3 regions of the Paenibacillus sp. ClWae2A genome follow, and region 1 is predicted to be linked to each of the others. Evidence: riboswitches for the same ligand, from Rfam matches in the RefSeq annotation. Region 1 holds a riboswitch; each other region holds the start of a gene.
The links. Region 1 has a riboswitch for cobalamin ahead of cobJ (precorrin-3B C(17)-methyltransferase). Riboswitches for the same ligand answer to the same signal wherever they lie in the genome.
Positions count from the first base shown of each region.

Region 2: linked by a shared signal. The riboswitch ahead of QVE09_RS20000 (ABC transporter substrate-binding protein) and the one ahead of cobJ (precorrin-3B C(17)-methyltransferase) in region 1 are both predicted to bind cobalamin.
Region 3: linked by a shared signal. The riboswitch ahead of nikB (nickel ABC transporter permease) and the one ahead of cobJ (precorrin-3B C(17)-methyltransferase) in region 1 are both predicted to bind cobalamin.

Region 1 covers NZ_JAULSQ010000004.1:132,563-142,913, forward strand. Annotated here, with positions in the region: gene QVE09_RS15335 (uroporphyrinogen-III synthase) at 1-724, shown strand, start outside; cobalamin riboswitch at 925-1,114, shown strand; gene cobJ (precorrin-3B C(17)-methyltransferase) at 1,524-3,455, shown strand; partial or broken gene QVE09_RS15345 (sirohydrochlorin chelatase) at 3,721-4,773, shown strand; gene cobK (precorrin-6A reductase) at 5,004-5,774, shown strand; gene QVE09_RS15355 (precorrin-8X methylmutase) at 5,846-6,493, shown strand; gene QVE09_RS15360 (cobalt-precorrin-5B (C(1))-methyltransferase) at 7,326-8,462, shown strand; gene cbiE (precorrin-6y C5,15-methyltransferase (decarboxylating) subunit CbiE) at 8,425-9,708, shown strand; gene cobI (precorrin-2 C(20)-methyltransferase) at 9,795-10,351, shown strand, end outside.
Region 2 covers NZ_JAULSQ010000007.1:51,267-61,617, reverse strand. Annotated here, with positions in the region: gene QVE09_RS20030 (Cof-type HAD-IIB family hydrolase) at 1-274, opposite strand, end outside; gene lplA (lipoate--protein ligase) at 552-1,556, opposite strand; gene cobD (threonine-phosphate decarboxylase CobD) at 1,746-2,936, shown strand; gene QVE09_RS20015 (adenosylcobinamide amidohydrolase) at 2,933-3,763, shown strand; gene cbiB (adenosylcobinamide-phosphate synthase CbiB) at 3,808-4,788, shown strand; gene QVE09_RS20005 (histidine phosphatase family protein) at 4,779-5,474, shown strand; cobalamin riboswitch at 5,644-5,774, shown strand; gene QVE09_RS20000 (ABC transporter substrate-binding protein) at 6,185-7,177, shown strand; gene QVE09_RS19995 (FecCD family ABC transporter permease) at 7,174-8,220, shown strand; gene QVE09_RS19990 (ABC transporter ATP-binding protein) at 8,217-9,029, shown strand; gene cobT (nicotinate-nucleotide--dimethylbenzimidazole phosphoribosyltransferase) at 9,075-10,196, shown strand; gene cobU (bifunctional adenosylcobinamide kinase/adenosylcobinamide-phosphate guanylyltransferase) at 10,193-10,351, shown strand, end outside.
Region 3 covers NZ_JAULSQ010000012.1:28,398-38,748, forward strand. Annotated here, with positions in the region: gene QVE09_RS25205 (DUF5704 domain-containing protein) at 29-2,920, shown strand; gene QVE09_RS25210 (ATP-binding cassette domain-containing protein) at 3,324-4,205, opposite strand; gene QVE09_RS25215 (ABC transporter ATP-binding protein) at 4,195-4,992, opposite strand; gene QVE09_RS25220 (ABC transporter substrate-binding protein) at 4,992-6,584, opposite strand; gene nikC (nickel transporter permease) at 6,581-7,432, opposite strand; gene nikB (nickel ABC transporter permease) at 7,433-8,371, opposite strand; cobalamin riboswitch at 8,539-8,731, opposite strand; gene QVE09_RS25235 (AraC family ligand binding domain-containing protein) at 8,809-9,636, opposite strand; gene melA (alpha-glucosidase/alpha-galactosidase) at 9,842-10,351, shown strand, end outside.

The DNA of each region.
Region 1 (10,351 bases):
AACGGTATTTCTGGATGATCGGAGTATCAGGGATGGGCTGGTATCCTGGATCTCAGACCCGCCAGACTGGGCGGTGTTAACAACGGGTATGGGATTGGACGCGATATTTGAAATGGCCGAGGATATGGAAGTGGCGGGACAGTTGCTGGATGCACTGTCGGAATCCTCGATTGCGGCGAGAGGTTACAAGACAGTGAATGCACTGAAAAAGCGCAAGTTAACGCCGCTAGTACGGGACGATGATGGCAGTACGGACGGGCTTATTCGTGAATTTGCCCCACATGATCTCGCAGGAAAAAAGGTTATGTTGCAGCTTCATGGGGAGACAGCTCCCAAACTTGTCGCATGGTTGGAAGAACAAGGCGCAATCGTCACACAAGTGCTTCCTTACCGCCATGTACCGCCGGAAGAGGCAGAACTGGAACAGCTATTGAATGAAATTCTAAAGTTCGAGGTAGATGCTGTTGCGTTCACAAGTGGACCGCAGGTCCGATTCCTGGCACAATATGCGGCATCGCAGGACAAGCTTGAGCCGATGCTTGCAGCCTTCAGACAAGGTGTAATCCCTGCGTCTGTAGGTAAAGTTACAGCAAACTCCATGCGTGAAGAAGGCATTGAGGCACTGGTCATTCCGGAGGAAGAGAAGATGGGAGCACTCATCGTTGAGCTGGGACGTTACTTTGCGGCAGGGCGTGCGGCCAAGATTAGTGGCTTGCAATCCTAGATAGCAATGACTATGAATGAACGTATTCAATTATTAGGTTAGTGGATGGTTGAAAACGAATCGTATATGTGTATGTTACTTCTGGTTCTGATCCGTTTTTTGGATCAGGACTTTTTTCTGTTTTGTCTGAAAATAGAAGAACGGACAAGTATCATAAGCATGGACATTATTTCCTGAGCGGTGTTATTATGAGAACAATATTGAATGAAAACAAGCAAGGTGCTCTTGCGTGCAGCAAGAGGTAACAGGGAATCGGGTGAAAGTCCCGAGCGGTCCCGCCACTGTAATGGTGAAGCCCTTTTTGATTCAAGTCACTCGGCAAGCCGGGGAAGACAGAAAAGGAAGCTGATGATCCAAAGCCAGGAGACCTACCTTGCATGTGTCACCGAACCCTTCGCGGAAAGGAGTGGTGTACGAAGAATCAGGAAATGGGCGAACAAGCGGTTCGCCTGGCTGGCCCCCCCTTGGGCCACATAGTCACAGGATTACCCTCTGGGAATCTGGACTGTGTTCTTGAGTGTACGTACATGCGTATCCCATCCGTTACAAGGATGGGATTTTTTTGTTTTTTTTTGATAAATGTACATCCTTGCGATAACCAACCATATGTCGGGAAATTGCAGGTAGAGGATAAATTGGTTTGATCATAACAGGTGGTTGATGAGAGGGTCTGGTTCGGTAGTCTGAGTAAACAGAGCTGACGAGTTGAACATGCAGTACAGTTCGGGAGAAGGTCGGCATAGCCGCCCTTCTTCAATGTTTGGATCAGTTCGACAAGTGTGATGGAGGAGGAGAAGCAATGCAAGATCAAGGCAAGTTGCTGATTATCGGGTTTGGTCCGGGAGCCATGGAACATATCACGAAGCGGGCACTCGAAGCACTTCAGGAGAGCGAGGTTATTATCGGATACAACACCTATGTGGATCTGATTCGCCCTCTGTTGAACGGGCAAGCGATTGTGCGCACAGGCATGACGGAGGAAGTAAGCCGTGCACAAGAAGCGGTCAGACAGGCGGAGATGGGCAAAATTGTTGCCGTAATTTCCAGCGGTGACGCAGGCGTATATGGTATGGCGGGTCTGGTGTACGAGGTGCTGATGGAGCAAGGCTGGAAGCCGGATACGGGTGTTGCCGTCGAAGTTATTCCGGGCGTGTCGGCCATTCAGTCTTGTGCATCACTGCTTGGTGCTCCCGTCATGCATGATGCATGTACGATCAGCCTTAGTGATCACCTCACGCCGTGGGAGACCATTATTCGCAGGGTCGAAGCCGCAGCGTCCGCTGATTTTGTCATTGCCCTGTACAATCCACGCAGTGGACGACGCACACGCCAGATCGTGGAGACACAGGAAATGATCCTGCGTTATCGTGACCCACAGACCCCGGTAGGTCTGGTAAAAAGTGCATATCGTGAGCGTCAGGACGTTGTCATGACCACACTGGAGGATATGCTGAATCATGATATCGGCATGCTGACGACTGTGATTATCGGCAATTCTTCGACCATGATGTACGAAGGACTCATGGTCACCCCTCGCGGGTATCAGCGAAAATACACGCTGAACACCGCGGAACAGTCGCTCAGACCTCATGAGCGACTGCGCACGGAAGCCGAGCCATGGTCGCTCGGCGCAAGGGACGCCCGCGCTGCCGCCTCCGGCGAGGCAGCGGGCCAGAGCGCGGCCAGCGTTGCATCGGCCGCGCAGCCACAGGCGGAGCCAGCCCTGCGCGGCGCCAGCGCCGGAGCGGGCACGGCCCCGCAAGGGCAGCCGCCCGCTGGTGCAGGGGCTGCTGCCGCTATGCCTGCGGCAAGCCTGGCGAGCAGCGCTGGCACCGCCGTGCTTGCCGGCGAGCGACCTGTGCCCGTTGCGGCAGAGGCCGCTACGGGGCGAGTCGCCGAAGCGCCACGCGCTGGCGCAGCTGAGCTCGCTGCCGAGGCGCTGACACGGCTCGCGGCAGGCGGCGCGTTCGCGGGCGAATCGGCGAGCCGCTGGCTGGATGCAGCAGCGCCGAGCCATACGGCAAGTGCATCGCAGGCTGCGACCGCAACAGCGGTACGCACTGCGCCCGAGCCTGGGCGCAAGGCGCCGCTGTTCGAAGTCGGCGTGTCGCCCGGCGTGGGCAACAAAAAATTCACCGCCACCCAGATGGCGCTGCTGGCGCAGTGTGCAAGTGAAGATGGCGAACTGGAGTACACGCCGGAGCACCAGATTATTCTGAGAGTGCCGACATTTGAACCGGACTCGCTGGTAGAAGAGCTGCGCGCAGCCAATTTTATCGTTGTACCGATTGGAGATGTCATCAAGGTGAAGGCCTGTGACTTCTGTAACATGGAGAAGGACGATGCTGTCCCGATGGCTAACCATTTACAGGCCGTGATTGGCGGTCTGGGTGCACCCAAAGAAACAAGTGTGGCGCTGAATGGCTGCGGTATGGCATGTTACGGGGCAGTGCTGGAGGATATCGGCATCGTGTATCGCAAAGGTGCATATGACCTGTTCCTCGGTGGCAAGAAATTCGGCCGCAATGCTCACCCTGCCCAGCCCGTAGCGGAGGGAATTCCGGGTGACCAGATTGGTGGCATTGTGGAACGCATTGTAGCCGATTACAAGGAAAAAGGTCATCCGAATGAGCGATTCCACAAATTCTTCAAACGAGTTGGTGTAATTCAGGGCTTCCGCCATGTGGATGCACCGGTCACGGTGGAAGTAAACCCGATATGCGGTGACTAAATCCGTACTAATTCCTGTTTAAGTTCTGATTAAGTCCTTAATTGAATCGCCTCCTTCGGGGAGACGTGATGGTGTAGCTTGTCAGGGATCTAATATTTTGCAATATGCGCTGGATTTCAGCTGACATAGATGGATTGATTTTTACGAGTAATGTATCGCATGGATTGAATGATTGGTTTGGCGTAGTTTTTGCCGGATGAACTGGATTGGCGAATGAATATGAAAAGTCTGATCTGCGAGTCAGACGGGGGAGGAATAACAAAAGATGGATGCAATATTGTTGGTGGGACACGGGAGTCGTGATCCCGAGGGGAACCGGGAACTGAAGGAGTTTGCAAATGAGGTAGCAGCGAAGGCACCGGAGAATACGTTGGTGGAGACCTGCTTTCTGGAGTTAACGAGACCAAGTATTGCTGAAGGTGTTACCGCTTGTGTGGATCGAGGAGCAACACGTGTCGTGTTGGTGCCGATCATTCTGTTTGCTGCCGGTCATGCCAAGATTGATATTCCTAACGCCATTGACCGTGCCAAGGCACGTTATCCGCAGGTGGAATTCGTATATGGTCGTCCCATCGGTGTTCATGAGAAAGTTGTTCAGATCATGCAGACCCGTCTGCAAGAAGCACAACCTGTACTTGTCGCATCCCAAGGCGGTACAGCGGTAGCGGCTCCACCAGTTCCGGTGACGGATGAAGAGACCGCAGTACTGGTGCTTGGACGGGGAAGCAGTGACCCGGATGCCAACAGTGACTTTTTCAAAATGACCCGGATGTTATGGGAGAAACTGCCCTACAAGTGGACGGAAAGCAGCTTTATCGGTGTGACTCAGCCCTCATTCCCGGATGGATTAGAGCGCTGTCTGTTGTTGGGTGCAAAGAAAATCATCATCATGCCGTATTTCCTGTTCACAGGTGTACTGATCAAGCGCATTGATGAAATGACTGCGGAATTTGCAGCGGCGCATCCAGACATTCAGGTTGAGGTTGGTGGATATTTTGGCTTCCACCCGAAGCTGGTTGAACTGGTACTGGAGCGGGCCCATGAGGGGTTATATGGACGTGTAACAGCCAACTGTGACAACTGCCAATTCAGGCTGGAAGCAGCCAAACACCACCATCACCATCATGATCACGACCATGGGCATGACCACGATCACGACCATGACCATGATCACCATCATCACGATCACGATCACGACCACGACCACGACCACGACCACGACCACCATCATGAACACAGCCATGCGCACAATCACGATCATTCGGATCATGATCACTCGCATCATCATGATGAGCATGACCATCAGCACGTACATACACACGAGGATCACGCGCATAAGCATGACCACGATCATGATCACACTCCTACTGCCGTCGATCGTCAAGCGTCACTCGATTATCATCATGATCACGATGAAGAGTTGCATCATACACATCACGAGCACGAAGGAAATCGGAATAACCCTAACAACGAGGCAGAAACGGCACAAAGAGATGCTTCTCCCGATCAGGCACAGGTTGCAGCAACTTCGGAGCAGGTGAATCGTCCATGATCTTCATGTTGTGTGGTACGAGTGATGCAAGGGAACTGGCTCTACAGATCCAGCAGCAAGGTGCAGATGTGCTGACTTCTGTTGTAACCGACAGTGCGGCGAATAGCCTGACAGAGGCTGGATTACCTGTTCGGACAGGCCGTTTGACCGTGGAAGCGATGGTGGAACTGGTGCGTGAAAAAGGTAGCCGCGCCATCGTGGATGCAAGTCATCCGTTTGCCGAAGAAGCACATGCCAATGCGATGGAAGCAGCCAAACAGGCGGGCATTCCATATATTCGTTATGAGCGCACGGGTCTGGCGTACGATGATCATGCGTTGCTGCATGTCGTGTCTTCCTACGATGAAGCGGCACTCAAGGCCAAAGAACTCAAGGGCTCGGTCATGCTGACAACAGGTAGTAAAACGTTACAGATTTTCACCAAGCACCTGCTCGGTGATCCGGACATTCGCCTCGTTGCCCGCATGCTTCCACGTCTCGATAATATGGAGAAATGCGATGAGCTTGGTGTGGAACAGCGCAATATTATTGCGATGCAGGGACCCTTTTCCCGTGAAATGAATGAAGCCTTGTATAAGCACTATGCGACGACTGTTATGGTTACCAAGGAGAGCGGCAAGACCGGAGCGGTGGATGAGAAAATCCAATCTGCACTCGAACTGGGCATTCATGTCGTGTTGATTTCACGCCCCGAGGCTGAATTTGGAACAGTGTTTGATCATTTTGAAGGTGTACTGGATGAGCTGAAGCGTGTATTGGTGCAGTAAAACACCCTAATAGTCTTAATTTGAATAATGAATTTTTGAATGACAACACCATTTGAAGGAGTGAAATGCACATGGATTTCAAAACGGAATTTAAACCGTTGACTGTACAACCTCAGGAAATTGAGGGCAAAAGCTTTGAGATGATCACGGAGGAACTGGGCGAGCATCCGTTCACGGCTGAGCAATATCCAGTGGTACAGCGTGTCATTCACGCCTCGGCTGACTTCGAACTGGGCCGCAGTATGGTATTCCACCCGGATGCCATCCAAGCAGGGATTGCCGCACTTCGCGCCGGCCAATCCGTCATCGCTGACGTACAGATGATTCAGGCTGGCGTGAGCAAAGATCGCATTCGCGGTTTTGGCGGAGATGTGCATGTACATATTTCCGATCCCGATGTGATGGAGGAAGCGAAACGTTTGAACACCACTCGAGCAATCATCTCGACGCGTAAAGCAAATCAATTATACGAAGGCGGCATCTACGCCATTGGTAACGCACCAACAGCATTGCTGGAACTGATCCGTCTGGTCAAAGAAGGCGAAGCCAAACCGGGCCTGATCATCGGTATGCCGGTCGGATTTGTATCTGCAGCCGAGTCCAAAGACGAACTGCGCAAACTCGACATCCCGTTTATCACCAATATTGGCCGTAAAGGTGGTAGCACCATCGTCGTAGCTGCCCTGAACGCCATCTCCCTGATGGCTGTTAAGGCGTAGTTGTAATAAGTAAACGCCCGCAGGTTATTGGAAAGAGCTAATTAACTTTAACGAATCCCACAGGCCTTATATTGCGGATTATCATCCATTTCATATTTTAAAGAACCTGAGTAAAGCTATTCCGGTGGAAACCGCCAAAAAGTAGTGAAAACGCATCTTTTTAATGCAATAACGTTACTACGATTCGTTACATTTATTGTTTGTGAAATTTGGCCCCAATAGCGTCTCCTTGGTTCGTTAAAATGTAGACGATTCAATCGAATGCTAAACAGTCACAAAACCAAGTAACTACATTCTGGCATGGAATGATCAGTTACCCAAAATAAACCTCAGGGCACTGTGTAGCCCAAGAGGTGGCATTACGCACTGTGCCAGGTGGATGCAGACGCAGGTAGCAGCGAAGGGGAGAACAGCGATCATAACAAAGATCCGTCCCCAGAGCGGTCCACCAAAGGCGGAAGTGTACACAGTCGCAAAACCGTGTAACTACATTCCAAGCCAAGTCCTACTGGCATGGAATGATCAGTTACCCAAAAAACCCTCAGGGCCTTGTTTAGCCCAAGAGGTGGCACTGCGCACTGTGCCAGGTGGATGTAGAAGCAGGTAGCAGCGAAGGGGACGGAATCGATTCTGAAGAAGCGGAGCGGTCGCCTTTGTCTCCGGATTTCTCCCTTTAGAAAAGGGGAATCAAAGAAATCTGGAGACAACAGCGATCATAAGAACGATCCGTACCCGTAGCGGCCACCCAAGCTCCCAAAGCCACCACCCACACACGCAGCGTAATGCCACCTCATTTAAACTAGCTAATTAAAGGACGGGAGGTTCAAACCCCATGATAGGCGGCAATACACCAGACCCCGACAAACCAATGCGTTCCGGTTTCACCACAGGAGCATGCGCCACAGCCGTTGCCAAGGGAGCGACGCAGCACCTGTTAACAGGTGTTATTCCGGCACAGGCCGTGGTTTCGTTGCCCGCGGGCTTTGACCACTCGTTCGAACTGATCGAGCAGGAATTGACCGATGGCGTAGCGACCTGTGCCACCATCAAGGATGCCGGGGATGACCCGGACGCCACGCATCGAGCGAAGATCGTCGCACATGTGTCCTGGCGGGACGAGCCGGGTATGGAGCTGGATGGGGGCATCGGCGTAGGTCGAGTTACAAAGCCCGGATTGCCCGTGCCTGTAGGCGAAGCGGCAATTAATCCCGTTCCGCGCCGCATGATTACCGAAGCCGTCACCCAGGTGCTCGCCGAACATGGCACAGCCAGAGGGGTGCGGGTTGTGATCAGCGTGCCGGAAGGCGAAGAGATGGCCAAGAAGACACTGAATTCCCGTCTGGGCATTCTGGGCGGCATCTCTATTTTAGGTACACGCGGCGTGGTCGTTCCGTTCTCCACCTCTGCTTACAGAGCGAGTGTGGTCCAGGCCATCTCGGTTGCGCAGGCTTCCGGCTGTGAACACATAGTGTTGACCACGGGCGGCAGCAGTGAGAAATACGCCATGAAAATGATGCCCGAACTGCCGGAGGAAGCTTTTATCCAGATGGGGGACTTTGTTGGCTTTGCTATCAAACACGGTAAACGACTGGGCATGAAACGCATCACGCTGGTCGGGATGCCCGGTAAATTTGCCAAAGTGGCTCAAGGCGTCATGATGGTGCACTCCAAGAGTGCGCCGGTGGATTTTGGATTTCTTGCGTCCGTGGCCCGCGAGACCGGAGCTGGAGATGAACTGGCGCAAGCGATCGAGGAAGCCAACACGGCGACTCAAGTGGCGGATATGATGACCGAGGCCGGGTATTTACCCTATTTTGAAAAGTTATGTACATACGCCTGTCGGCACTGTTTGGAACATGCAGGAGGCGGCGTGACGGTGGAAGTGGTATTGGTAACGATGAAAGGAATGGAACTGGGGAGGGCGGAAATCAGTGAACTCGAAGACAGCAACTGGAGCAAAGAATCGTAAAATCCGCATTATCGGCGTGGGTGAAGAAGGCGCGGCAGGATTAACAACGGAGAGCCTGAATCTCATTCAGGAGGCAGATGTACTCGTTGGCGGAGAGCGCCAGCTACAGTATTTCCCGGCATTTGCAGGTGAAAAGTTAGCGATTAAGAGCGGTTTAAGCGATCTCGTTGTGAAAATAAAAGCGTTGCAGGCCACACACAACGTTGTTGTGCTTGCCTCGGGAGACCCGCTGTTCTACGGCATCGCCGGGTACTTAGCGCGCAAAATCGGCCCGGATCAACTGGAGATCCGGCCTAATCTCAGTTCGCTGCAGCTGGCATTTGCCCAGCTTGGCGAGAGCTGGCACGATGCCGTGCTCGAAAGCGTGCACGGACGCCCGCTCAAGGGCCTCGCACAGCGCATCGATGGCAAAGCCAAAGTTGCGCTGCTCACGGACGAGCACAACAGCCCCGCTGCGATCGGGGCTTATCTGCAACAGTTCGTCATGACTGAGTATGATGCCTACGTTGCCGAGAACCTGGGCGGGGCAAATGAACGTGCCCGCCATTACACCCTCGACGAGCTGGCGGCAGCAGAATGCAGCCCGCTGAACGTCGTTATTTTGCTGCGCCGCAAGGATGCACCTGCGCCGCGCAGAGGGTTCGGTTTTGCGGACGAGGAATTCCATCAGCGCAAACCGGAGAAAGGCCTGATCACCAAGCGCGAAGTCCGCGCATTCAGCTTGGCTGAACTGCGGCTTGGCGTGGACAGCATTGTGTGGGATATCGGCGCAGGATCAGGCTCAGTGGCGGTAGAATGTACACGGCTCGCGCCGCAGGGACAAGTCTTTGCCATCGAAAAAAATGAAGGGGACCTCGTGAACATCGAGGCCAACCGGATCAAATTCCGGACAGACTTCACCGTCCTTCATGCCAAGGCACCAGCAGGGCTGGACGAACTACCGAATCCGGATGCGGTGTTCATTGGCGGCAGCGGCGGCGAACTCGCGCAACTGATCACCTTGTGTGCGTCCCGGCTACGCCCGGAGGGACGCATTGTCGTGAATGCAGCGACCATCGAGACGCTGCATGACAGCATGAAGGCCATGCGCGAAGCAGGCCTTGACCCATCGGTGACGTTACTTCAGACGGCGCGCAGCAAGCCGATCCTGAACATGACCCGTTTTGACGGATTGAATCCGATTTACGTGATCACAGGACAGCACACAGTAACCGAAGAAGCGGAATCCGCAGACGGAGCAGAGTGATTTTTCAATGAGCGAACAAGGGGGAGAATAACATCAGTACAACAACAGGAAGTACTACATGGGAAATCACAGATACAGATGTGTCGTTGAACGGTAAAACCGTAGGTACGTTGTATGGTGTCGGTGTTGGGCCGGGAGACCCGGAGCTGATTACCGTGAAGGCGTACCGGATGATCCGGGAATGTCCAGTGGTCGCTTACCCGAAGAAGCGCAAAGGCGGTAAATCGTACGCACACGAGATTGTGGAACTGTATGTGAACCCGGAAGAAAAAGAGATGCTCGGCCTGATCTTCCCAATGACCAAGGACCCGGTTGTGCTTGAACGCGAGTGGGGCAAGACCGTTGAAGCATGCTGGGGTGCGCTCAAGGAAGGCAAGGATGTGGCCTTTGTAACTGAGGGTGATCCTAACCTGTACAGTACATTTATTCATTTGGCACGGTTAATGCGAGAGTTGCATCCTGAAGTGCCGATTAGTTCGATCCCAGGCATCTCATCCGTGTTGGGTGCAGCGGCAGCGCTGGATATCCATCTGGCAGACGGAGACGAACAGGTGGGCATTATTCCGGCTACGGCAGATAAAGAAGCGATGCGACAGGCGATTGAGCATCACGATACGATTGTATTTATCAAAGTGGCAAAGGT
Region 2 (10,351 bases), on a different contig from region 1:
TACGGGAAGCTTCCTGTGGGACGTAACGCTCATAAAGTACTTTTTCGTCCAGCAGGTTTTTCACCAATGCGCCCTGATACGTAATGATGGGCACGTTAAGTCCGGTTTGACGAGCAAGCGCTTGTGCGGAAGCATAAGCACGTCCAGTCGCCAGCGTTACAGTTACCCCATGGGCAACCGCTTGTTCCAGTGCAGTCTGTGTAGCAGGGGTTACTTCCTTGTTGTCGTTGATCAGTGTGTCATCAATGTCGATTGCGATTAATTTGTAGGTCATCTGTATTTCTCTCCTTTTTTATCTGTATCTATATTAACGAACGAAAAATAAGTTTTACACGAGGCCACTCCGAATACAGATTCATCTTTCGATCGCTGTTATCCCCGGATTTTTGATTCCATTCCCCAAGGGGAAATCCGTTGATAAGCGTATGCTTCCGATGTAGCTTTTTTTCAAAAAGCTTTAAGCGAACGCTTCGCTTCTCCCGATAAATTCTGTCTTCTCCGTTAACGTGTAATCTTAGACTTCGTTCTAAAACTATACTTACATCTAAATTTTATTCTTCTAGAAAAACAAGGCCGATAAAGTCTTCCAGCTCAAGGTTGCCGAAATAGTGTTTTACATCCAGACCTTCCAGAGCTGTACGTACCTCGGATTCCTCATAACGCTTGCCGCGCAGCATATTTTCGATATCCGCCACATCACCTACACCGAAGAAGTCGCCAAAGATTTTGATATCTTCGATGCGTCCATCCTTGATGTTCATGCGCAGATCGATGATGCCAACAGGGAATTTGCGAGTGTGCTTCACATTGCTTTCCGGAGACAAGCCATAGTTCCAGTCCCAGTTGTTATAACGCTCAGCGGAGATTTCTTTGATTTTGTCCCAGTCTTTGTCAGTGAGCGTGTACTGTGGAACGTCCTTAGGCTCCATCCGGAAAATGTGACGTAACAGCTCATCGCGAAACTGCTCAATCGTCAGGTTGGTGTCAATCAGATCTCGTATGTTGGCGACCCGGCTGCGCACGGACTTGGTGCTCTTGGATTTGAACTTCTCGGGATTGACGTTCAGGGAAGCCTGAACATGCTCCAAATTCAGATCAAACATCAATGTGCCATGACTGAACATGCGCCCACGTGTGGAAAACTGGGCGTTGCCCGAAATTTTCTTTTCGCCGACTTGCAGATCATTACGCCCGGTCAACTCGGCATTTACACCAAGCTCGTGCAAAGCTTCAACCACAGGCTGGGTAAACTTGCGGAAATTATGGAAGGATTGACCGTCATCCGCTGTAATAAAACTGAAATTCAGATTGCCCAGATCGTGATATACCGCTCCGCCTCCCGAAAGGCGACGAACCACCTGCACACCGTTATCCTGAACGTACTCGATATTAATTTCCTCAATCGTATTTTGATGTTTACCGATGATAATCGACGGACGGTTGATGTAGAACAGCAGATAGCTGTCATCCTCCATCGGTAGATGCTTCAGAATGTACTCCTCAATGGCAAGGTTTACAGAAGGATCTGTAATGCCCTGATTGTCAACAAACAGCATGGTCATTCCTCCATTAATGTATGTGAGGGATTGCTAGTCCCTTATGTAGTGAACCTTGGATATCAAAAGGAACCGAAATTCCTCTTCTATTGTAAACGAATTATGGTTGGGACACAAAGAAAACAGGATTGACCCACACCTCCCGTGCCATCCATAATAAAAAGGACATACAGAAAGGATGACGGAAGAATGACCGGTTATATCGAAGTGTTCGGACATGGCGGGGATGTGGAGACGGCTGCGTCACGATTTGGGAGGGATGCCGCTGATTTTCTGGATTTCAGTGCCAACATTAATCCGCTTGGTCCGCCCAGAGGGGTGCTGGAAGCTATACAGCAAGGATTACAGTCGGTGATTCGGTATCCCGATCCGGGGCATCGGGGATTCAAAGCACTGCTGAGCGAGCGTCTCGGTGTGATGCAGGAGCAGATTTCCGTGGGCAACGGTGCAGCCGAAAGTATGGCGCTCATTCTGCTGGGGCTTGCCCCGCGCAAGGTTGGTACGGTGGAACCGGGATTCTCGGAGTACCGGGCGTTGGCACGACAATTCGGGGCTGAGGTTATACATACGGAGGGCAGAGAAGAGTTGGCATGGCGAGCGGAACCCGAGGACATCGAGCAGCTTATGGAAAAGGTAGATCTATTCTTCCTCGGCCAACCCAACAATCCAAACGGTGTACAATATCCGCTTGAGGTACTGCAAAGGCTTGCCCGCAAAGCGGAAGAAACGGGAACCGTACTTGTCATTGACGAGGCCTTTATGGATTTTATTCCGGTAGCCCGGCGCCAGTCTCTGGCATCACATCTGAATGACTATTCTAATGTGATCATCATTCGCTCGATGACGAAGTTTTACGCCATTCCGGGCTTGCGTCTCGGATATGCTTTGGGCCGTGCGGAATACATTCAGGCGATGACGAAGAAACAGGTGACCTGGAGTGTCAACGGTCTGGCGCTTATGGCAGGTGAAGCCTGTCTGCGCAGCGGAGAACGGTACGAACAGGAGACCATATCACAGATCGCGCGGGAACGGGGGCGTCTAATGGAAGGACTAAAGGCGTACGGATGTGCGGTGACACCGGGAGAGGCGAATTTTATTTTGGTACGTGTGCCGGCCCCTTGGACAGCAGCATCAATGCAGGAGGCACTGGGCCGAAGGGGTATTCTGATTCGCAGCTGTGCCATGTATCCGGGGCTTGACGAATGGCATGTACGTTTCGCGGTCAAGGATGCAGACGCCAATGCTACATTACTCGAAGTGCTGGGCAGCGTGCTCGAAAGCAAGGGATATCCAAATGTCGATCAGTCCTCCATTCATGAATCAAGTCAGCAGGAGCAGACGAAAGATTCGGAACAGGCACAGGGAGGGAGGCGGTCGTGACACTCCCGTTTTATAACTACTTTGCGAATGGTGAAACAGGCGAGAATGAATATGCTTCCTCTTCCTGGCCCGGACTGAACATATCCGCACATGAACGACATATCAAAGCTCAGAGCCCAAGGGCTGCCCAAGCGTTGTCGAGTGCGGTATATGGCGGTGGGATGATAGAACTGGATCGAATATTTAACATCTATGTGGACAGGCATTACCGCTGTGATGATCCGCCGCGTGATATCGAACAAGCGCTGAATGAATGGCATGAGCCGGGGGATCAATGTGCCGGATTATTGACGGCCGTAAGGCTGGAGCATACCTCCATTCAGGAATATACAAGTGATGAATTTGGTCTTCTATGCTGCACCACTGCGGGTGTATCGAATGCAGCACGCGCGGGGTCGGAGAGAACGGTATTTGATACGGCGGGAAATAAGACGATGTCTTCCGGCAGGGAGCGCTCTGCTCCTTCAGCACGGAATCTAACGATGCCCCCCTATGTCCCGGGTACAATTAACATCATGCTCTGGTTGAATGGGCGCATGACCACCGGGGCGATGGTGAATGCGGTACAGACATTGGTGGAAGCCAAAGCGGCAGCGCTGGCGGATGCGGGTATTCTGGATTCGGAGAACGGGTTGCCCGCCACCGGCACCACAACCGATGCCATTGTGTTGGCGGTACGTCAGGCAGTGGAGGAACCTCATCCGATAATCACTTATGCCGGGACAGCGACTACGGTCGGGGCGGCGATTGGCAGATTGGTATACGACACGGTGACAGAGAGCCTTCGGGCAGGACTGTTATGGAAAGAGGGGATCAGGCACAAATGACTTTTGAGCTGGAACATCTATGGAACTGGCCGTTCTGGACAGGCATGGCAGGAGCCTGGATTATTATACTGGCGTACCTGTTGGACCGATGTATCGGAGATCCACGCTGGATTCCCCACCCGGTGATTGGCATGGGCAAAGGCATCTCGGCGTTGGAGCGTGTCATTCGCTCGCGTGTGCGTACAGATTCGGGTCTGAAGAGAGCAGGGCTGTTGTTCCCGATTGTGATTGCGGGGGGTTCTTTTGCCATCACCTGGGGACTCGTATATGTGCTTTGGTTGATTCATCCTGTCATTGCAGCAGTAGCTGAAGTGGTGCTCATTGCAACGACCATTGCTTCAAAAGGGCTAAAGGATGCAGGCATGGAAGTGTATCGTCATCTGAAGCAGCAGGATTGGCCGGCGGCCAGACGTTCACTGGGCATGATTGTTGGACGTGATACGGCGCATCTGGATGAACCCGAGGTTGTGCGGGGAACGGTAGAGACGGTTGCCGAAAATATCGTGGATGCCATTGTATCGCCGTTATTCTATGCGCTCATTGGAGGCGCTCCGCTTGCCATGGCTTATCGCGCCATCAACACGTTGGATTCCATGGTCGGATATAAAAATGACAAGTATCTGCATCTTGGTTGGGCCTCAGCCCGTCTGGATGATGTGGCGAACTGGATACCTGCCCGGCTGACCGCGATTCTGTTAATTGTGGGTGCCTGGGTCATGAAGCTGGACGCCAATGGAGCAGCACGCATGGTCGCACGGGATGCAAGATTACATCCAAGTCCGAATAGCGGTTTTCCCGAATCAGCGGTGGCTGGAGCACTGGGCATCCGGCTTGGCGGACATAACGTGTATCACGGCGTTGCTTCATTTCGTGCCTACATGGGCGAGGCCACACGGCCAATGGGAGCCGAGGATATTGTGCAAACGTCACGCCTGATGTTCTGGTCGGCAGGGGCTTTTGTGGTACTATGCGTGTTCATAACGCTGGGTGTGTGGCTGGCAGGAGGGACGCTGTTATGGTCATAAATGCAGGAAATGAAGGAAATGCAGGCAATGAAGTACATACGAATCAGCCTGGGCCGCTGAAACGAAACATTCTGTGGGTCCGTCATGGGACAACGTTGTGGAATGTGGAAAAAAAATATCTGGGGCATACCGACATCGGTCTGCTGCCAAATGCCAAAGAAGAACTGGCTCCGCTTCATGAACAATTGAGCGGTGTTTTGTGGAACGAGGTATATTGCAGTGATCTGCTTCGTTGTCGGCAGACGCTGGAACAGATTCTTCCAGATGCCAGCGGACAGGTGAAGTTCGACTCGCGTCTGCGCGAGAATGATTTTGGACATTGGGAAGGGCTGACGTATGATCAGCTCAAGGATAACCCTGTGTACCGAAACTGGATTGATGCGCCGCAGGAGGTCACTCCGCCCGGGGGGGAATCGTGGCAGGAGTTTACCGGACGGTTGGATTCCTTTCTCCAAGAGATGTTGTTGGAGGGTCGTCTTTCAATGTACGTTGATGAGGGGCAAGTGCCAACCATAGTTGTGGTTACGCATGGTGGTGTCATCCGGTATGCCTTGTCCCGTCTGATTGCCGGGCTTGGGTTCTGGGATACTCATGTCGTACCGGGACAGGCGATTCAGGTTCAGCTTGAACAACAGGGGAATCAATGGTTTGGCAGCAGAGTGACTTTTCCACCGATCGGGTTGTAAGGATGTACAATATACCCTATAATCACAACAGAAGTGTGACTTCAGCATGGATACAGGTACGCTTCAGGTTGTGAAGCCTGAACGAGTATGCAGCATGCAGAAATTACACGGCAATGGTTTACCATATCAGCGACCAAGGGTCCCGCGTGTGAAGGCTGTCTTTTCATGGCAAATTTAGTACGAGTCATGAAACACACATGGGTGAAATGGGGAAGCCGGTGCAAATCCGGCACGGTCCCGCCACTGTAAAACAGGATGATTCCTGTAAGTCAGGTTACCTGCCCTGGACGTACAAACCGGTGTTCCTTCGAGGAAAGGACAGCGTTTCGGGCTATTCTATGCGCATGGACAACCCTTGGTTGAACATGTACAGATCGCCATATGCGAGACGTCATCCCTGATCCTTGTCCAAGGATTGGGGATTTTTTATTGTTCATGTAAGATGAACGAGACCAATTTTACACGAGGTCACTACGATTGCAGTACCATCTTCCGATCGCTGTTATCCCCAGATTTTTTGATGCCCTTTTTTGAAAGGGAAAATCCGGTGATAAAGGCGAACACTTCGTTTCTTCAGATCGGTTCTGCACTCTCCGTTAACGTGTAAATGTTGCAGTTCAAACCTTGTACAGGAACACCAAGGCATGGGCAGTAAGAGTTCGAGCACGATGCAAGAAAATAGTACAGATAGAGAAGGGGAGAATAACAGAATGAATTTCAAGAATTGGAAAAGCGTAGCGTCCCTGCTAAGTGCAGCGGCACTTGCACTGGCTTTGGCCGGATGTGGCAATGCAACAACGAACGAGGGCACTTCACAGCAACCGGCACAGGAGCAGTCCCAAGGCCAGGTGCAGACGGACCTCAAAACACAATATCCACTGACAGTTACGGATGCAACGGGTGAATCATTCACCTTTGAAAAGGCACCTGCCAAAATCGTATCCGTGTCTCCGGCTGAGACAGAATCCCTGTTTGCCCTTGGATTGGACGATCAGATCGTTGGTGTATCCGACTATGACGATTATCCGGAAGCAGCAACAACCAAAGCTAAAATGGGCGGTATCACCAAGCCCAATGAAGAGTCCATCATTGCCGCTGAAGCCGATATTGTATTCACAGGTATCTCCATGAGCGAAGATGCAGTGAAGAAACTGCGCGAACTGGGTATTACCATTTTCAAAACGGACCCTAAATCCATCGACGATGTGATGAATAATATCGAAACCTTCGGTAAAATCACCGATCATCAAGAAAAAGCACAAGAAATCATCACTCAGATGAAACAGGACGTGACGGATGTAACCGAAGCGGTGAAGGCAGTTAAACCGGAAGAGAAGAAAAAAGTATACGTTGAATTCTCCCCAGGTTGGTCGGTAGGTAAAGGTGAGTTCATGGACGAACTGATCACCGTAGCCGGAGGAACCAATATTGCTTCGGACAAAGAAGGCTGGTACCAGATCAATGAAGAAAATGTGATCGCCTCCAACCCGGATGTGATTTTGTATGCTAATGATGTAATTGATGAGAATTCCAAAACACTGGATCAGATCATCAAGGCTCGTAGCGGCTGGGATCAAATTACGGCTGTAAAAAATGACGCGGTTATTGGCCTGGATGCCAACCTGCTGAGCCGTCCGGGTCCACGGGTAACTCAAGGGTTGAAAGAAGTAGCCAAAGCGATCTACCCTGACTTGTTCCAATGAGTAAAAAGCTGATCCTGTTCGGAACGACGGGCATGGTGCTACTAGTGCTCACCGTGCTCATCTGCACGGGCATTGGTTCAGTAGCGTTGCCGATCCGGGATATTGCAGGTATCCTGATTCACAAAATTCCCTGGGTGGGCGACTGGATTACACCGGATTGGAATAAGGCAGCAGAACAGATTATCTGGAAAGTCAGATTCCCACGTGTACTGCTTGCTGTGCTCGTGGGCGCATCGTTGGCGATTGCCGGTGCGGGATTTCAGGGGGTTCTTCGGAACCCGCTGGCAGACCCGTTCACCTTGGGCGTATCATCCGGTGCGTCAGTGGGGGCTGCTTTCCTGATTTTCTTCGGATTGCAGTATGCACTGATCGGGATCTGGACGTTGCCACTGGTGGCGTTTTTGACGGGTGTAATCACATTATGGTTTGTTATGGCACTGGCTCGTGAAGGGCGTAAAATACCAACACACAGCCTCATTCTGGCTGGTGTGGTCATGCAAAGTTTCCTGGGCGCAGTGGTTTCCTTCCTGTCGACCATGTCGAAACAGACGATTAATGAAATTATATACTGGACGATGGGAAGTCTGGCATTACGCGGGTGGTCGTATACGGCCATCCTTTTCCCGTATTTTCTGTTAGGGCTGGTCTTTCTCTGGAGCCGCGCACGCTCGTTGAATGTGCTTGCGCTGGGAGAACGTCAAGCGGCACATATCGGGATCGGAGTGGACAGGCTTAAGCTGTCCGTGCTGGCAGTTGGCACACTGCTGACCGCAGGGGCTGTCTCGGTATCGGGTGTCATCGGATTCGTTGGATTGGTGATCCCGCATATGTTGCGGCTGCTGGTGGGGCCGGATTACCGACTGCTGGTACCTTTGTCTGCCATTGGTGGAGCAATCTTCATGGTGTGGGCCGATACCATCGCAAGGTCGTTGCTGGCGCCAACTGAAATTCCGCTCGGTGTTGTCACCGCCTTTGTTGGTGCGCCGTTCTTTGCTTACCTGCTGCACCGAAACAAAAAGTTGCAGAAGGGGATGATGCCATGAATTCCAGTACCAGTTCCAACTCGACTTCACTTATCTCCATTAAGGGAGCAGGGAAGTTATATGGCAATCATCAGGCACTGCGCAATGTAGACTGGCATGTTGGCGAAGGTGACTGGTGGGGAGTTGTTGGACCAAACGGCAGCGGCAAGTCCACCCTGATCCAGCTTATTGCCGGAACGGAACAGTTAAGCGAAGGTCAGATCCGTATTGATGGTCGAGATATCGGCTCTTATAGCCGTAAGGAACTGTCGCGCATGATCGCTGTATTGCAGCAGGACGGCTTGCCAGCCATCTCCTATCCTGTGCGAGACGTGGTGGAGATGGGGCGATATCCATACCAGAACTGGTTGGGACGGGAAGTGGGCGATGGGGCACTTGTAGTGGACAGGGTGCTCGAAGACCTGGGATTGACAGAGCTGGCGGACAGACCGCTGGATGCACTCAGCGGCGGGCAACGGCAACGGGTCGCACTAGCCAAAGTTATGGCTCAGGAGCCGCGGTTGTTGTTGCTGGACGAGCCAACCACGTTTCTGGATATTAAATATCAATTGCAATTCATGGAATTGTTATCGGCATGGCGACAGAGAAATAACATTACGATTGTGGCTGTGTTGCATGATTTGAATCTGGCCGCGTTATTTTGCGATCACATTCTGGCGCTGCGTGAGGGCATGGCGGTTGGAAAGGGCACGCCTCATACGTTGATCAACGATGAGAATATCCAGGATATATTTCGCGTCAAACCCGCGATTGTCTCTCATCCCGACCATGCCATACCTCAACTGTTGCTGCGGCGGGACATCGATTAAATGAAGCGGGGCAACCCATATTTTGATGAAGGAAGTGCTGGTTGTATGAATAATGAACAGGTGTTGGAGCAATTAACGAAAAAGATTACTGCTCCTGACCAGGAAGTGGCGGCAGAAACCTCTACGTACGTGGATTCGTTGACGAAGCCGCCGGGGAGTCTGGGCAAATTGGAAGACCTGGTGATCCGCCTGGCAGGCATGACGGGCAGTGCACGTCCGCGTTTTGATCACAGGGCGGTCATTGTCATGGCCGCAGATCACGGCGTAGTGGAAGAAGGCATCAGTGCTTTTCCTGCTGAAGTGACCCCGCAGATGGTCCTGAATTTCCTCGCTGGAGGCGCTGCGGTGAATGTACTTGCCCGTCACGCCGGAGCTGATGTGATCTGTGTGGATATCGGGGTGAATGCCGATCTTGAACATCCGGACCTGCTTTCCCGTAAAATTCGCAAAGGTACGGCCAACATGGCCCGAGGTGCAGCGATGACCCGGGATGAGGCAGTTCGGGCTATCCTTGCTGGAGCCGAAGTTGTATCGGCAGAGGTGGCGAAGGGAACACAGCTGTTTGTCACCGGGGAGATGGGAATTGGCAACACCACCGCAAGTGCTGCGGTGATGAGCGCGTTAACCGGAGTTGCACCAGCTGCCGCCGTGGGGCGAGGAACCGGCATTGATGATGCAGGCTTGCAGCGCAAGGCTGCTGTAGTCAGCCGGGCGCTTAGCGTAAACGCACCGAACCCGGAAGATGCATTGGATGTTCTGTGCAAGGTGGGGGGGCTGGAGATTGCCGGACTCACGGGGGTTATCCTCGCAGCTGCTGCTCATCGTTGCCCGGTCGTTGTAGACGGGTTCATCTCTACCGCGGCAGCGCTGGTTGCGAGACAACTTGCACCTCTGAGCACAGCCTATATGATCGCTTCTCATACGTCACACGAAAATGGACATGGAGCACTGCTGCGTGAACTGGACCTGAAATCGATGCTGGATCTGGACATGCGTCTGGGTGAAGGCACAGGCGGCGTGCTTAGTCTTCATCTGATTGACGCAGCATGTCTCATTCTGAACGAGATGGCGACCTTTGCAAGCGCGGGTGTCTCGGACGGGACAAGCCCTGCTTTGGACTCTGCTCCGTCGGGTGATTCATCCGGGCAAAGAGAGGGTTCCCGATGAGCGTACTTGTGACGGGCGGGGCACGTAGTGGCAAAAGCTCCTTTGCTGAGCGTCTATGCATGCAGCGTTCCTCGGAGGCTTGGTATGTGGCGACAGCTCAGGCGTACGATGATGAAATGCGTGAGCGTATCACCATGCATCAGCATCAGCGCGAG
Region 3 (10,351 bases), on a different contig from region 1:
CTTACCAGGAAAACCAATCTTGGTTAGTGTGGAATCATTTGACGGTGATACGGTGAAATTTACAACTCAAATCGGAGGTGCGATTGAACCAACAGCTCACAGACCCTACAATCCACCTAAATACTCTGCTGACTACGTATTTAATACTGATATATATTGGCGGGCCTTTGCTGAAATAACTAAAGAGATCAACCTAACCGCTGGTGGACAAATTAGCTTGAACCAGTCCAAACAATTGAATGCAACTGTTAAGACCAAAAATGGAGATGGAAACTTTGGAGCGGAGACCAATGTAAACACTGGCAGCGGTGGTACAACTACATGGGAATCATCCAATCCTGGTGTTGCTACCGTGAGTAACTCCGGAGTAGTTCAAGCCGTCAGCAGAGGAACCACAACCATTACCGTATTGTGGGAAAAGGATGATTTTGAGCTAACTACCACAACAAACATCGGTGTTGAAGAGAGTCCAGGTACTGGCGAGGGCGACGGTAACGGAGGCGGTGGAGGTTGCACACCAACGATTGGACCACCTTCTGCTGGAACCATCATGAGCATGAATGATCTCGATCCAAATACCAACGGTGTTATCAAGTCAGATAACAGAGACAATGAGACATTCAATGTGTTAAGAGGAATCCCTACTTCCGAGTCACTCTACACAAATGCCTTTGCTGACAATTATCTGTTTAAACAAGATTGGGCGAAAATGAGCGGTAAAGTTACATACAACTGTAATGTCACAATCTCGTACGACAGAGAGTGGACAGTACCTGGACCAGAGGAATGTGATGATGATGGTTGTACACCCGGGCCACCTGTACCCGCGAACGACACGGTACCCAAGCCATACAACTTCCAGATCACAAGAGACTACTCCTACTGGAAAATTAACAATCTGGAAGTATACAAGATCGCTAAAGCAACCATGAATAATTACGCTTTGCCCGGTGAGACCGTTACGATGAATCCAACAGGATACACACCACCAACACTGGAGTCTAAAAATGATGAATCCGTAGAAAGCCATGTTCGACCAGGGCAAACCACTTCAATCTCATATACTCCACCCAAATTAACAGGTGGTTTGAACCAACCTCCCAGTGTGCCTGATGATACATCACGGTTAAAAGGGATGGCTGAATCCAACATACCTCAAAGTAAAGTGAATAATGATCTAGTAAAATTCAACAGCACAACCATTATGAATGATGTAGAAGCAACCAAAGATGGCCCAACACCATCCAACATTCCTAATCCAACGACAATCGGTCGCGATGTGTTGTATAAACCGGGTAATATGATCAGCAATTCCCTGCTGAATAAAGCAAACACCACAAGCTCAGGTGAGATCTATTATGATTTGCTACCGGGCAACGTGAATGGCGGCGCCAACAAAATATTACCGATTAACGGCATCAACACCGTCACGGTACACACCCCTGTCGTCAACTACGCCTGGGTATCGGATGATCAGCCGCATAATCAGAAAACCGTACCGGACCCGACCAGCGCTGCACTCATTCTGGAACGTCCGTTCATTGTGCGAATCCCTACATCAGGACAGCACTTGGACGCAGCAAGTTATCCCGGTTATGGGAATCGGGACTATGCCAAATATTTTCGAATCAAACAGGTGCAATTTCCGTTTGATGTTTACAATGCAGACCGGAGTCAGTTTATCCCTTCCAAGACATGGGTCGATATTCCGGTCAATCAACTGGATACCACATTTTATCTCCCTGTATGGGTAGATGAAGGTAAGTATCACATTGCATTCCGCAACATTGCAGAGAATGCACCTGCAAACTTTACCGAGCAACAGGATGCCAATACCAATTTGGCACATCATGTTGCAGCAGATACCGTACCGGTAGATGTGATCGGAAGGTTATATGATTTTCACGTCACGGATATTTCCGATTACAACTGGGAGAATGTATTTCGCAAGCGACTGGGCAGTCCCGAACCAACCGGCTACAGCTACTGGGCTGGGATGAATAGCATTGATGGTGATCCGAGAGGTAACCTGGCTCCATTTGTATTACCCATTCGACCAGGAAGCCATCCGGTGCAGGGATTCGCTAACGCAACTGTGAAGACGGGGTACCATTTCAAGTTCGATCTGAAGACCAAGGGCAATATGTTTGGCAAGCAGGATGGTATTCGAATAACACCTACTTTTTCTTTTGTAAGCAAAGACGGGTCCTCCCGGCAAGAAGTGGATCTGTACTACCATCGAGGCCAGGAACGCCTGATCCGTGTCGGATCGGCACAGGATCTGGAGAAACGATTTGTTGTCCTGAACTCACGTCTTCGAAATGTACCCGGCACAGAGTTAGGCGATACAGCGCGTTATCAGTATACTTATGAACTGTCAGCGGAAGAACGCAACCAGCGTACATTAGCGGAACACATGGTTCGCCTGGTCGATCAGACTTCCCATCAAAAAACATGGGTAGGTCGTTATGACTGGATGATCCTGTCTGCTCCGATTCGGACGCTCATTGGACCCAAAACGGACATTCCTTCCGGAGTCAACGTGGACCGGGCCAATGCAGCAATCCAACGCTGGTACGGAGAGTACAGCTTGCCAGCCGATGTATATGCCGTACCAAAAGGTACCGATCTTGAACCCCTCGCTCGACAGAATCAGCTGGATGAGAAATCGAAGATTTTTCTAAAGAACGGTTATATCGTGGTTAACTTCAACATGGAGAGCCTGCGGAATGGAAATACAGAGGCACCCCATCTGCAGTACATTCATGCGCCCCTGATGAATCAATGGCAGATGGAAGGTTTCAACAAAACCCCAACAGACAGCCAAGGCAAAGTCTGGCCGCTGAAGGATGGCGATATTATCTTTTACCATGCTGATCAGTCCAGCCGGAACGATTTCCAATCCCAGGTTCCACACTAGTTCTGAATCGCTCATGTCAATACGACTGGCTAAGCGATTGTAGACAACTACATTTGCACAAAAGAAGTCTATCTGCGGAATATCTCTCCAAAATAGACTGACTATCCGTTTGGCGATGAGTACCCAATGAAGCAATATATATATGTTGATGAAATAACTATTAAGTGCCAGACAAAGTACTATGCAGTCTTCACAAAACTTTGGTGAACTGAATGACATAGGTGCTCTGAACGAAATACGATGAAGTACTCACAAGCTATTTCAGTGTCACGTCGCAACTAACTTTTTACAATACCTTTCGTACAAAAAAAGGGGGACCCTATAAGTCATCTACAGACTTCCTGGGTAACCCTTCTTACATCATTCCCTAGGTATAACCAACTTCACCGAACCGTACATCGAGTTATCCTGACAAACTTGCCTGAAAAACCTCCACCTGCTTTTGTTCCTTTTCTCGTTCTTGTTCCTCTTCCAGATTCTGTACGCGCATCCTATGCTTCATTTCCCTCACGGACAACACCGAGGCCATCAGGCTCCGGGTGTAGGGGTGATTCGCTGAACTGGTCAGCTGCCAACTCTCCACAACCTCAACCACCTCACCCTGGTACATCACAGCAATTCGATCACTGACCTGCTGCACCACTGCAAGATCATGCGATATGAAAATAGATGAGATACCTGTTTCCTTTCTCAACTCCACCAACAGATTCAGGATCTGCTGCTGAATGGAAACATCCAGTGCTGAGGTGGCTTCATCGAACAGGATGATGTCTGGCTCTACTCCAATCGCACGGGCAATGACTGCTCTCTGCTGCTCTCCCCCGCTCAATTCATGCGGATATTTATCCGCCGTAGCGGCAGACAATCCTACCGTCTCCAACAGCCTGAGCACTTCCTGCTCCGCTTGCTGACCTTTCATTATCTTATAATTGATGAGTGGCGCCCGAATAAAAGCCCCAATCTTCATTCGCGGATTAAAGATAGCCGAAGGCTCCTGGAAAACCATCTGAATTTGTTTTCGTTGCTGGCGTAACGCCTTCCCATTCAATCGGGTAATATCCTGCTCACGATATCGAATCTGTCCTGAAGTCGCTCGTTCCAAATGGGTTACACATCTAGCCAGTGTGCTCTTCCCGCTACCACTTTCCCCGACAATTCCCAGACACTCCCCTGGATACAAATCCAAATGAACAGCTTTCAATGCATCAACTGCCCTGTGTCCCTTTAACTCGTAGGTTTTGCTCAAATTTCTCAGTTCCAGAATCGGTAACTCCTCATGAGCCATGAACATTTCCCTCCAATTCAGGTACAGCACTCAGCAGTTTGCGAGTGTATTCATGCTGAGGCTCGGATATGACGCGGAAAGTATCTCCAATCTCAACCAATGAACCATCCTGCATCACACCAATTCGGTCCGCCATATGAGCTGCAACGGCAATATTATGCGTTACGATGATCATGCCCGTCCCTTGACGGGAACGAAGCTCACTCAATCGGTTCATCACTTCATTCTGTATCGTCACATCCAGCGAACTCGTCGGCTCATCCGCGAGCAGAAGCTCTGGTTCCATCGTAACCGCCATAGCAATCGCCGTTCGTTGTTTCATCCCCCCACTGAGCTGCGAGGGATAGGCACGCATAATTCGTTCGGGATCATCCAGTCCCATGTCCGAGAGCATATTCACAGCCATGGCTTGAGCTGATTTTCTTGACACGGTGAAATGAGTACGAATTGCTTCAATATACTGACTACCGATGCTGCGAATCGGATTAAGATACGAACCACTGTCCTGAAACACCATAGCAATTCGCTTCCCACGCACTCCAGCCCAATCCAACCGCGACTCACGTAATAGCACTTTTTCCTGAAAAGAAATCTCCCCCTCGGTGTATCGACCACCTTCGGGTAACAGGCCAAGTAAAGCCCGAATCAGAGTTGACTTTCCGCTGCCGCTTTCACCTACAATCCCGATAATCTCCCCCTTATTCATAGAGAAGGACAAGTCCCGCAGCGCCTGAGAATCACCTTTGTAGGTTACGGACAGATGATTGACACTAAGCAAGGGCATCATTACTGCCCGACCTTAATATTACGATCCAGCAGGTAGAAATCGATAGGATACATCGTCGCGCCTTGCACGTTGCTTTTACTCACAATATTAATCGGGGTATAGGTCAAAAACATATAGGCTGCATCATCCAAAATGATCTGCTGGGCTTCTGCTGCAAGGGCATACCTTTTCTCCACATCAAATTCGGAGTGAAGGCGAGTAATGACCTCATCCAGCTTCGGATTGCTATATCCGCCCACATTCCATTCCGCACCGGTCATGAAGTAGAAATCCAGAATATACTGCGGGTCACCCGTAATGCCTGTATTAATACTTGTTAAAGCGAGATCGTAATTTCCGCTCTTCTGATGATCGGTTAGATCCTCATAGGAGGTCATCTCTACCTGAACGCCAATCTCTTTAAGCTGGGACTGCATTGCAGCAGCCACAATCGAATCGGACTCATAAGCGGAGTTGAGAATCAGCTGTAGCGACAGCTTCTTGCCATCTTTTTCACGGATGCCATCGCCATCTGTATCCTTGAAACCAGCCCCATCTAGCAACTGTTGGGCTTTCTCCGGTTCGTAATCATATCCTTTGATCTTGTCATAGCCGAAAGGCAGAGCTGAGGTGAATGGTCCTTTGGCTGCCTGACCCCCCACCAGCGTATTTGCGTACATCTCCCGGTCAATACCATAAGAGATCGCCCGGCGAACCTCCGGATCACTCAGTAGTGGTTTGGTTGTATTGAACCATACGAACTGGGTACGCAGGCTTGGAATCTCATCAATGGTATATTGACTCTTATCCTGGAATAATGACAGACTACTGCGTCCCACGTTACTGGCTACATCAATCTCTCCGGACTGCAGGGCAAGGGCACGTGTGCTGTCATCTTTGATGTATTTCAACGTCAATGTGTCAACATCTGCCGCACCGCCCCAATACCCGTCATACTTTTTCACCTGAATTTCTTGATCCGGCGTATAACCTGTCACCATAAATGGTCCAGTAGCAATAGGCTCGCTCTTGAATTTGGATGTATCAGCACTAGTATCCACGATGATAAACAGCGGCTCGGCAATATTGCCAAGCAAGGACGCGTAAGGCTCTGTCGTCTTGATCGTCAGATCTTGTCCTTCAGCAGTCATCGACGCAACTGGCACAGTTGCTTGTCCTCTCTCATTTAGTTCAATGGAGCGTTCGATTGATTTTTTCACCGCTTCTGCGGTTACTTTGTTTCCGTTATGGAAGGTTACACCCTCCCGAATATGAAAATGCCAAGTCGTGTCATCCACACGTTCCCATGTATCTGCAATTTTAGGGACTAACTTCATATTCTCATCAAACTGAATGAGCGTCTCACCAATCGCTGCACGTGTAAGCGTCCAACCGTTCCATTCTTCTGCCGGGTCCAGATTGCTGCCAAGCCAGAATAGGGCTACATTCAGATGCGTTGGTGCACTTGTCGTGCCACTATCCGTCGCCGCTGACTTCTCCGTTGCATCAGACGAGGTTGATGGATTATTCGCGTTGCCACAAGCTGCAAGCAAGAACACAACCAACATGGATACGATGGTAAACAGGATTGGTTTTTGAAAATTCCTCTTCATTCTGATTCCTCCAGATAAGCTGTATTTTTCTTGGGATCAAGCACATCTCGCAGGCTGTCTCCCAGTAAATTAAAAATAATGACGGTACTAAATATCGCCAGGCCCGGATATATCAACAACCACGGCGCAGTCTGCAGATATCTTCTGCCTTCATTTAACATGGCCCCCCACTCGGGATTCGGTGGCTGCGCGCCAAGCCCGAGAAAGGATAACCCCGAGATGGACAGCATCATACCACCCACATCCATCATTGCCATGACGATTAGCGGGGACAACATATTGGGCAGGATGGTCCTGCCGATGATCTGTATCTTGCTTGCTCCGCTGAAAGCAGCGGCAGCGACATATTCTTTTTGCTGAAGGGAAATCACCAGGCTTCTGGCCATCCGTGCATACTTCGCCCACCAGACAACCGACAGTGCCAGCACCGTATTGAACAGTCCCGGCCCAAGCATGCCTACCACAGCGATGGCAAAAATAAGGCCCGGAAAGGCCATCAATGTATCAGATAGGCGCATGAGCACCATATCTGTCACACCCCGAGCGAAACCGGCGATGACCCCAATCGCTACACCTAGTATGAACACAATGCCAATCATCATAAAGGTGAGCAGCAGCGAGGTTCGTGCACCATATAGAAGACGAGATAATACACAGCGGCCCAGCTGATCGGTTCCAAGAGGATATTCGGCGCTGGATGGCTGCAGCACTTTGGCAAAGTTCGTTGCAAGTGGATCGTGTGGTGCAAGCAGCGGTGCAACCATGGCAAGAATAATCCAGAAGACGGTCAGAGACAGCAGGAATGTGAACCAGCGATTTTGCAGTAATACAAGTCTGAAGGCTCTCATCTATACATCCACATCCAGTCGGATTCGGGGATCACGAAGATGTGTCCATACATCAACCAGCAGATTCAGCATGACATATATGATCGCCATCCAGATGACATACCCCTGAATCAGAGGATAATCCCTTGTGAAAATTGCATCTACAGCCATCTGTCCAACACCCGGCCACACAAATAAACTTTCCACAATCGCTGCACCACCTAACAAAGCACCTGTCGTCATGCCCATAAGAGTAACGATCGGCAGCAGGGCATTGGGGAGAATATGACGCAAAATAATGATCGACTCCTTCACACCTCTGGATCTTGCTCCGATCACATAGTTCTGGCTTGTCTCCTCAAGCAGGACCGCACGAATCTGTCTGCTGTACTGGGCAACAAGTGGAATCGCGAGTGTACATGCAGGCAGAATCAGGCTGTACCATCCGGAATTGCCCATTACCGGCAGCAGCTTCAGCTGTACACCGAAGACCAACATGAGCAACATACCCAACCAGAAGCTGGGCATCGATAATCCGGCAAAAGAGAACAGACGAATGACGTGATCAAGCCATTTGTTACGATAGACAGCCGACAACATCCCTAATGGAAAAGAAACCAGTATAACCAGAAGCATGGCGCTTCCTGTTAGCCAAAGCGTTGCAGGGAGCCGTGCCATCAGCACGTCCAGTACTGGACGATTGTATTTATATGATGTACCGAAGTCCCCAGTCACCACCTGTCCCAGCCATGTCCCGTATCGGTAGAGAAAGGGCTCATCCAATCCAAGCTCCGACCTCACCTGCCTGACTAGCTCATCCGATGGTGTTACCCCTGTAGACATAAGCATAAGTCTGGCTGGATCTCCCGGTGACAGGTAGGTTAGCAGGAACGTCAGGAACGTGATGCCGAACAATACGACTACCAGTTGTATTAATCGTTTAACGATATATCTGCTCAAGTGCTCTAACGTCCTTCCCCAAAACTTTATGTATGTGTCATGATGTTCTTCGTCCATAACAAAAAAAGCGTCCCTCTCCGTGTTACTGGATGAGGACGCCTTAAATAAACAGATTTTCAGAAAAAATCATGCTCTCTAAACACCTTCCTATCTCCCGTAGGGTACTACTGTGTTTGTTAAACCTGGCAGGTCTCCTGGCTCCAGAATCATCGTCACTTGCAGCTCCTTCCCGGCTTAAACCAGTGGATTATCGCTACCTGACTCCTCTGTTACAGTGGCGGGACCGCGCCGGTATTACACCGGACTTCCCTATTAAGCTTCTACCCTGACGGGCAAAGCACCAAGTTCCACATATTCAATTACACTTCTGTATCAGTATAGCGGGACAACGTTTAATGATCAAAACTTTTCTTTTAAATTTGAAGCACTAGGTGCGTCTAATCTCGATTTCTCGAACCCTTTGGAGACACACCCGTCACACGCTTAAACATCTTGGAAAATAATAATGGATCCGTATAGCCAACAGAGTGCGCCACTTCACTGACCGACAGTCCTGGATTCTGAAGAAGTTCGGCAGCACGATTCATACGGTACTCCAGGAAAAAGGACTGTAGCGACATGCCATATCGCTCTTTGAACAATCCCGATAGATACGTGCGATCCAGCCCCACAGCTTGGGCAATATCCAGAATGGAGGTTCGCTGGCTGTACCTGTTCTCCATGAACTGCACCGCCTGCCGGATGTACGTCTCTTTGTTCGAAAGGAGCTGCCCTATTTCTTCCTCCACAGGCGAAGAAGAGATTAATTCTGCCATCAAGCGGTACAAGAGACTCTGATTCATCACATCGCCTCCCGGACGCGTGGAAGCCTGGACCATCTCTGTATACAACTGTTCCATCGTATTCGTATCCTGGGCATCATATATCGGGCGCTCCGGGCTCAATTGGGCACGTTGCATGAATGCTTTGGCTTGTACGCCTTTAAAACCAAACCACGAATACGTCCATGGCTCCTGCGGATCTGCCTCATAATGAATAAGTGTGTCCGGGAGAATGACAAAACCCTGTCCCTCGCTAAGCTTGTATTCCTGATCGCCCATGTACACGGTGCCCCGTCCTTCATGGATGTAGTGCACAATGTAAGAATCACGTACACCCGGTCCCCAATAATGCGCAGGCTCACATGCCTCCCACCCAAAAAACAACAAAATCAGCTCCATCTGTGTCCAGCCTGCGGGAACCACATTCATCTCAATGCGACTCACTTTTTCGCCCACCCTCCTTATTTCCTTCCGCGGTTCACCATCTGTATATCTAATTAAATTATAACAGCTAAAGTACATAATTATTAGTTGAAAGCGGCAACAAAAATGGGATTATACCATGTTTGAAAGGGGTTGAGCCATAGTTATATGTGCCGAATCGGCCTATAGTTGGGGTACAACATTTTTCAGGGAGGCTGAACTTAAGATGAACAAAATTACGTTTCTCGGTGCAGGAAGCACCGTCTTTGTTAAAAATGTATTGGGTGATGTCATGATGACCGAAGCACTGCAGGATTTTGAGCTGGCATTGTTTGATATCGATGCTGAACGTTTGAGCGATTCAGAGCGTTTGCTGACCAGTCTGGCCCGTTCACTCGGAAGTCGTTGCGTCGTGAACGTATATCATGACCGCAAAGAAGCGCTGCGCGGGGCCAAATATGTCATCAACGCTATCCAGGTCGGTGGATATGATCCATGTACCATTACGGACTTTGAGATTCCGAAGAAATACGGACTGCGTCAAACGATTGCAGATACACTCGGTATCGGCGGAATTTTCCGTAATCTGCGGACGATTCCGGTTATGCTGGATTTTGCCCGAGATATGCAGGAAGTATGTCCGGATGCATGGTTCCTGAACTACACCAACCCGATGGCCGTGCTTACCAACGTCATGAATGTACATGGTGGGATCAACACCGTAGGTTTGTGTCAT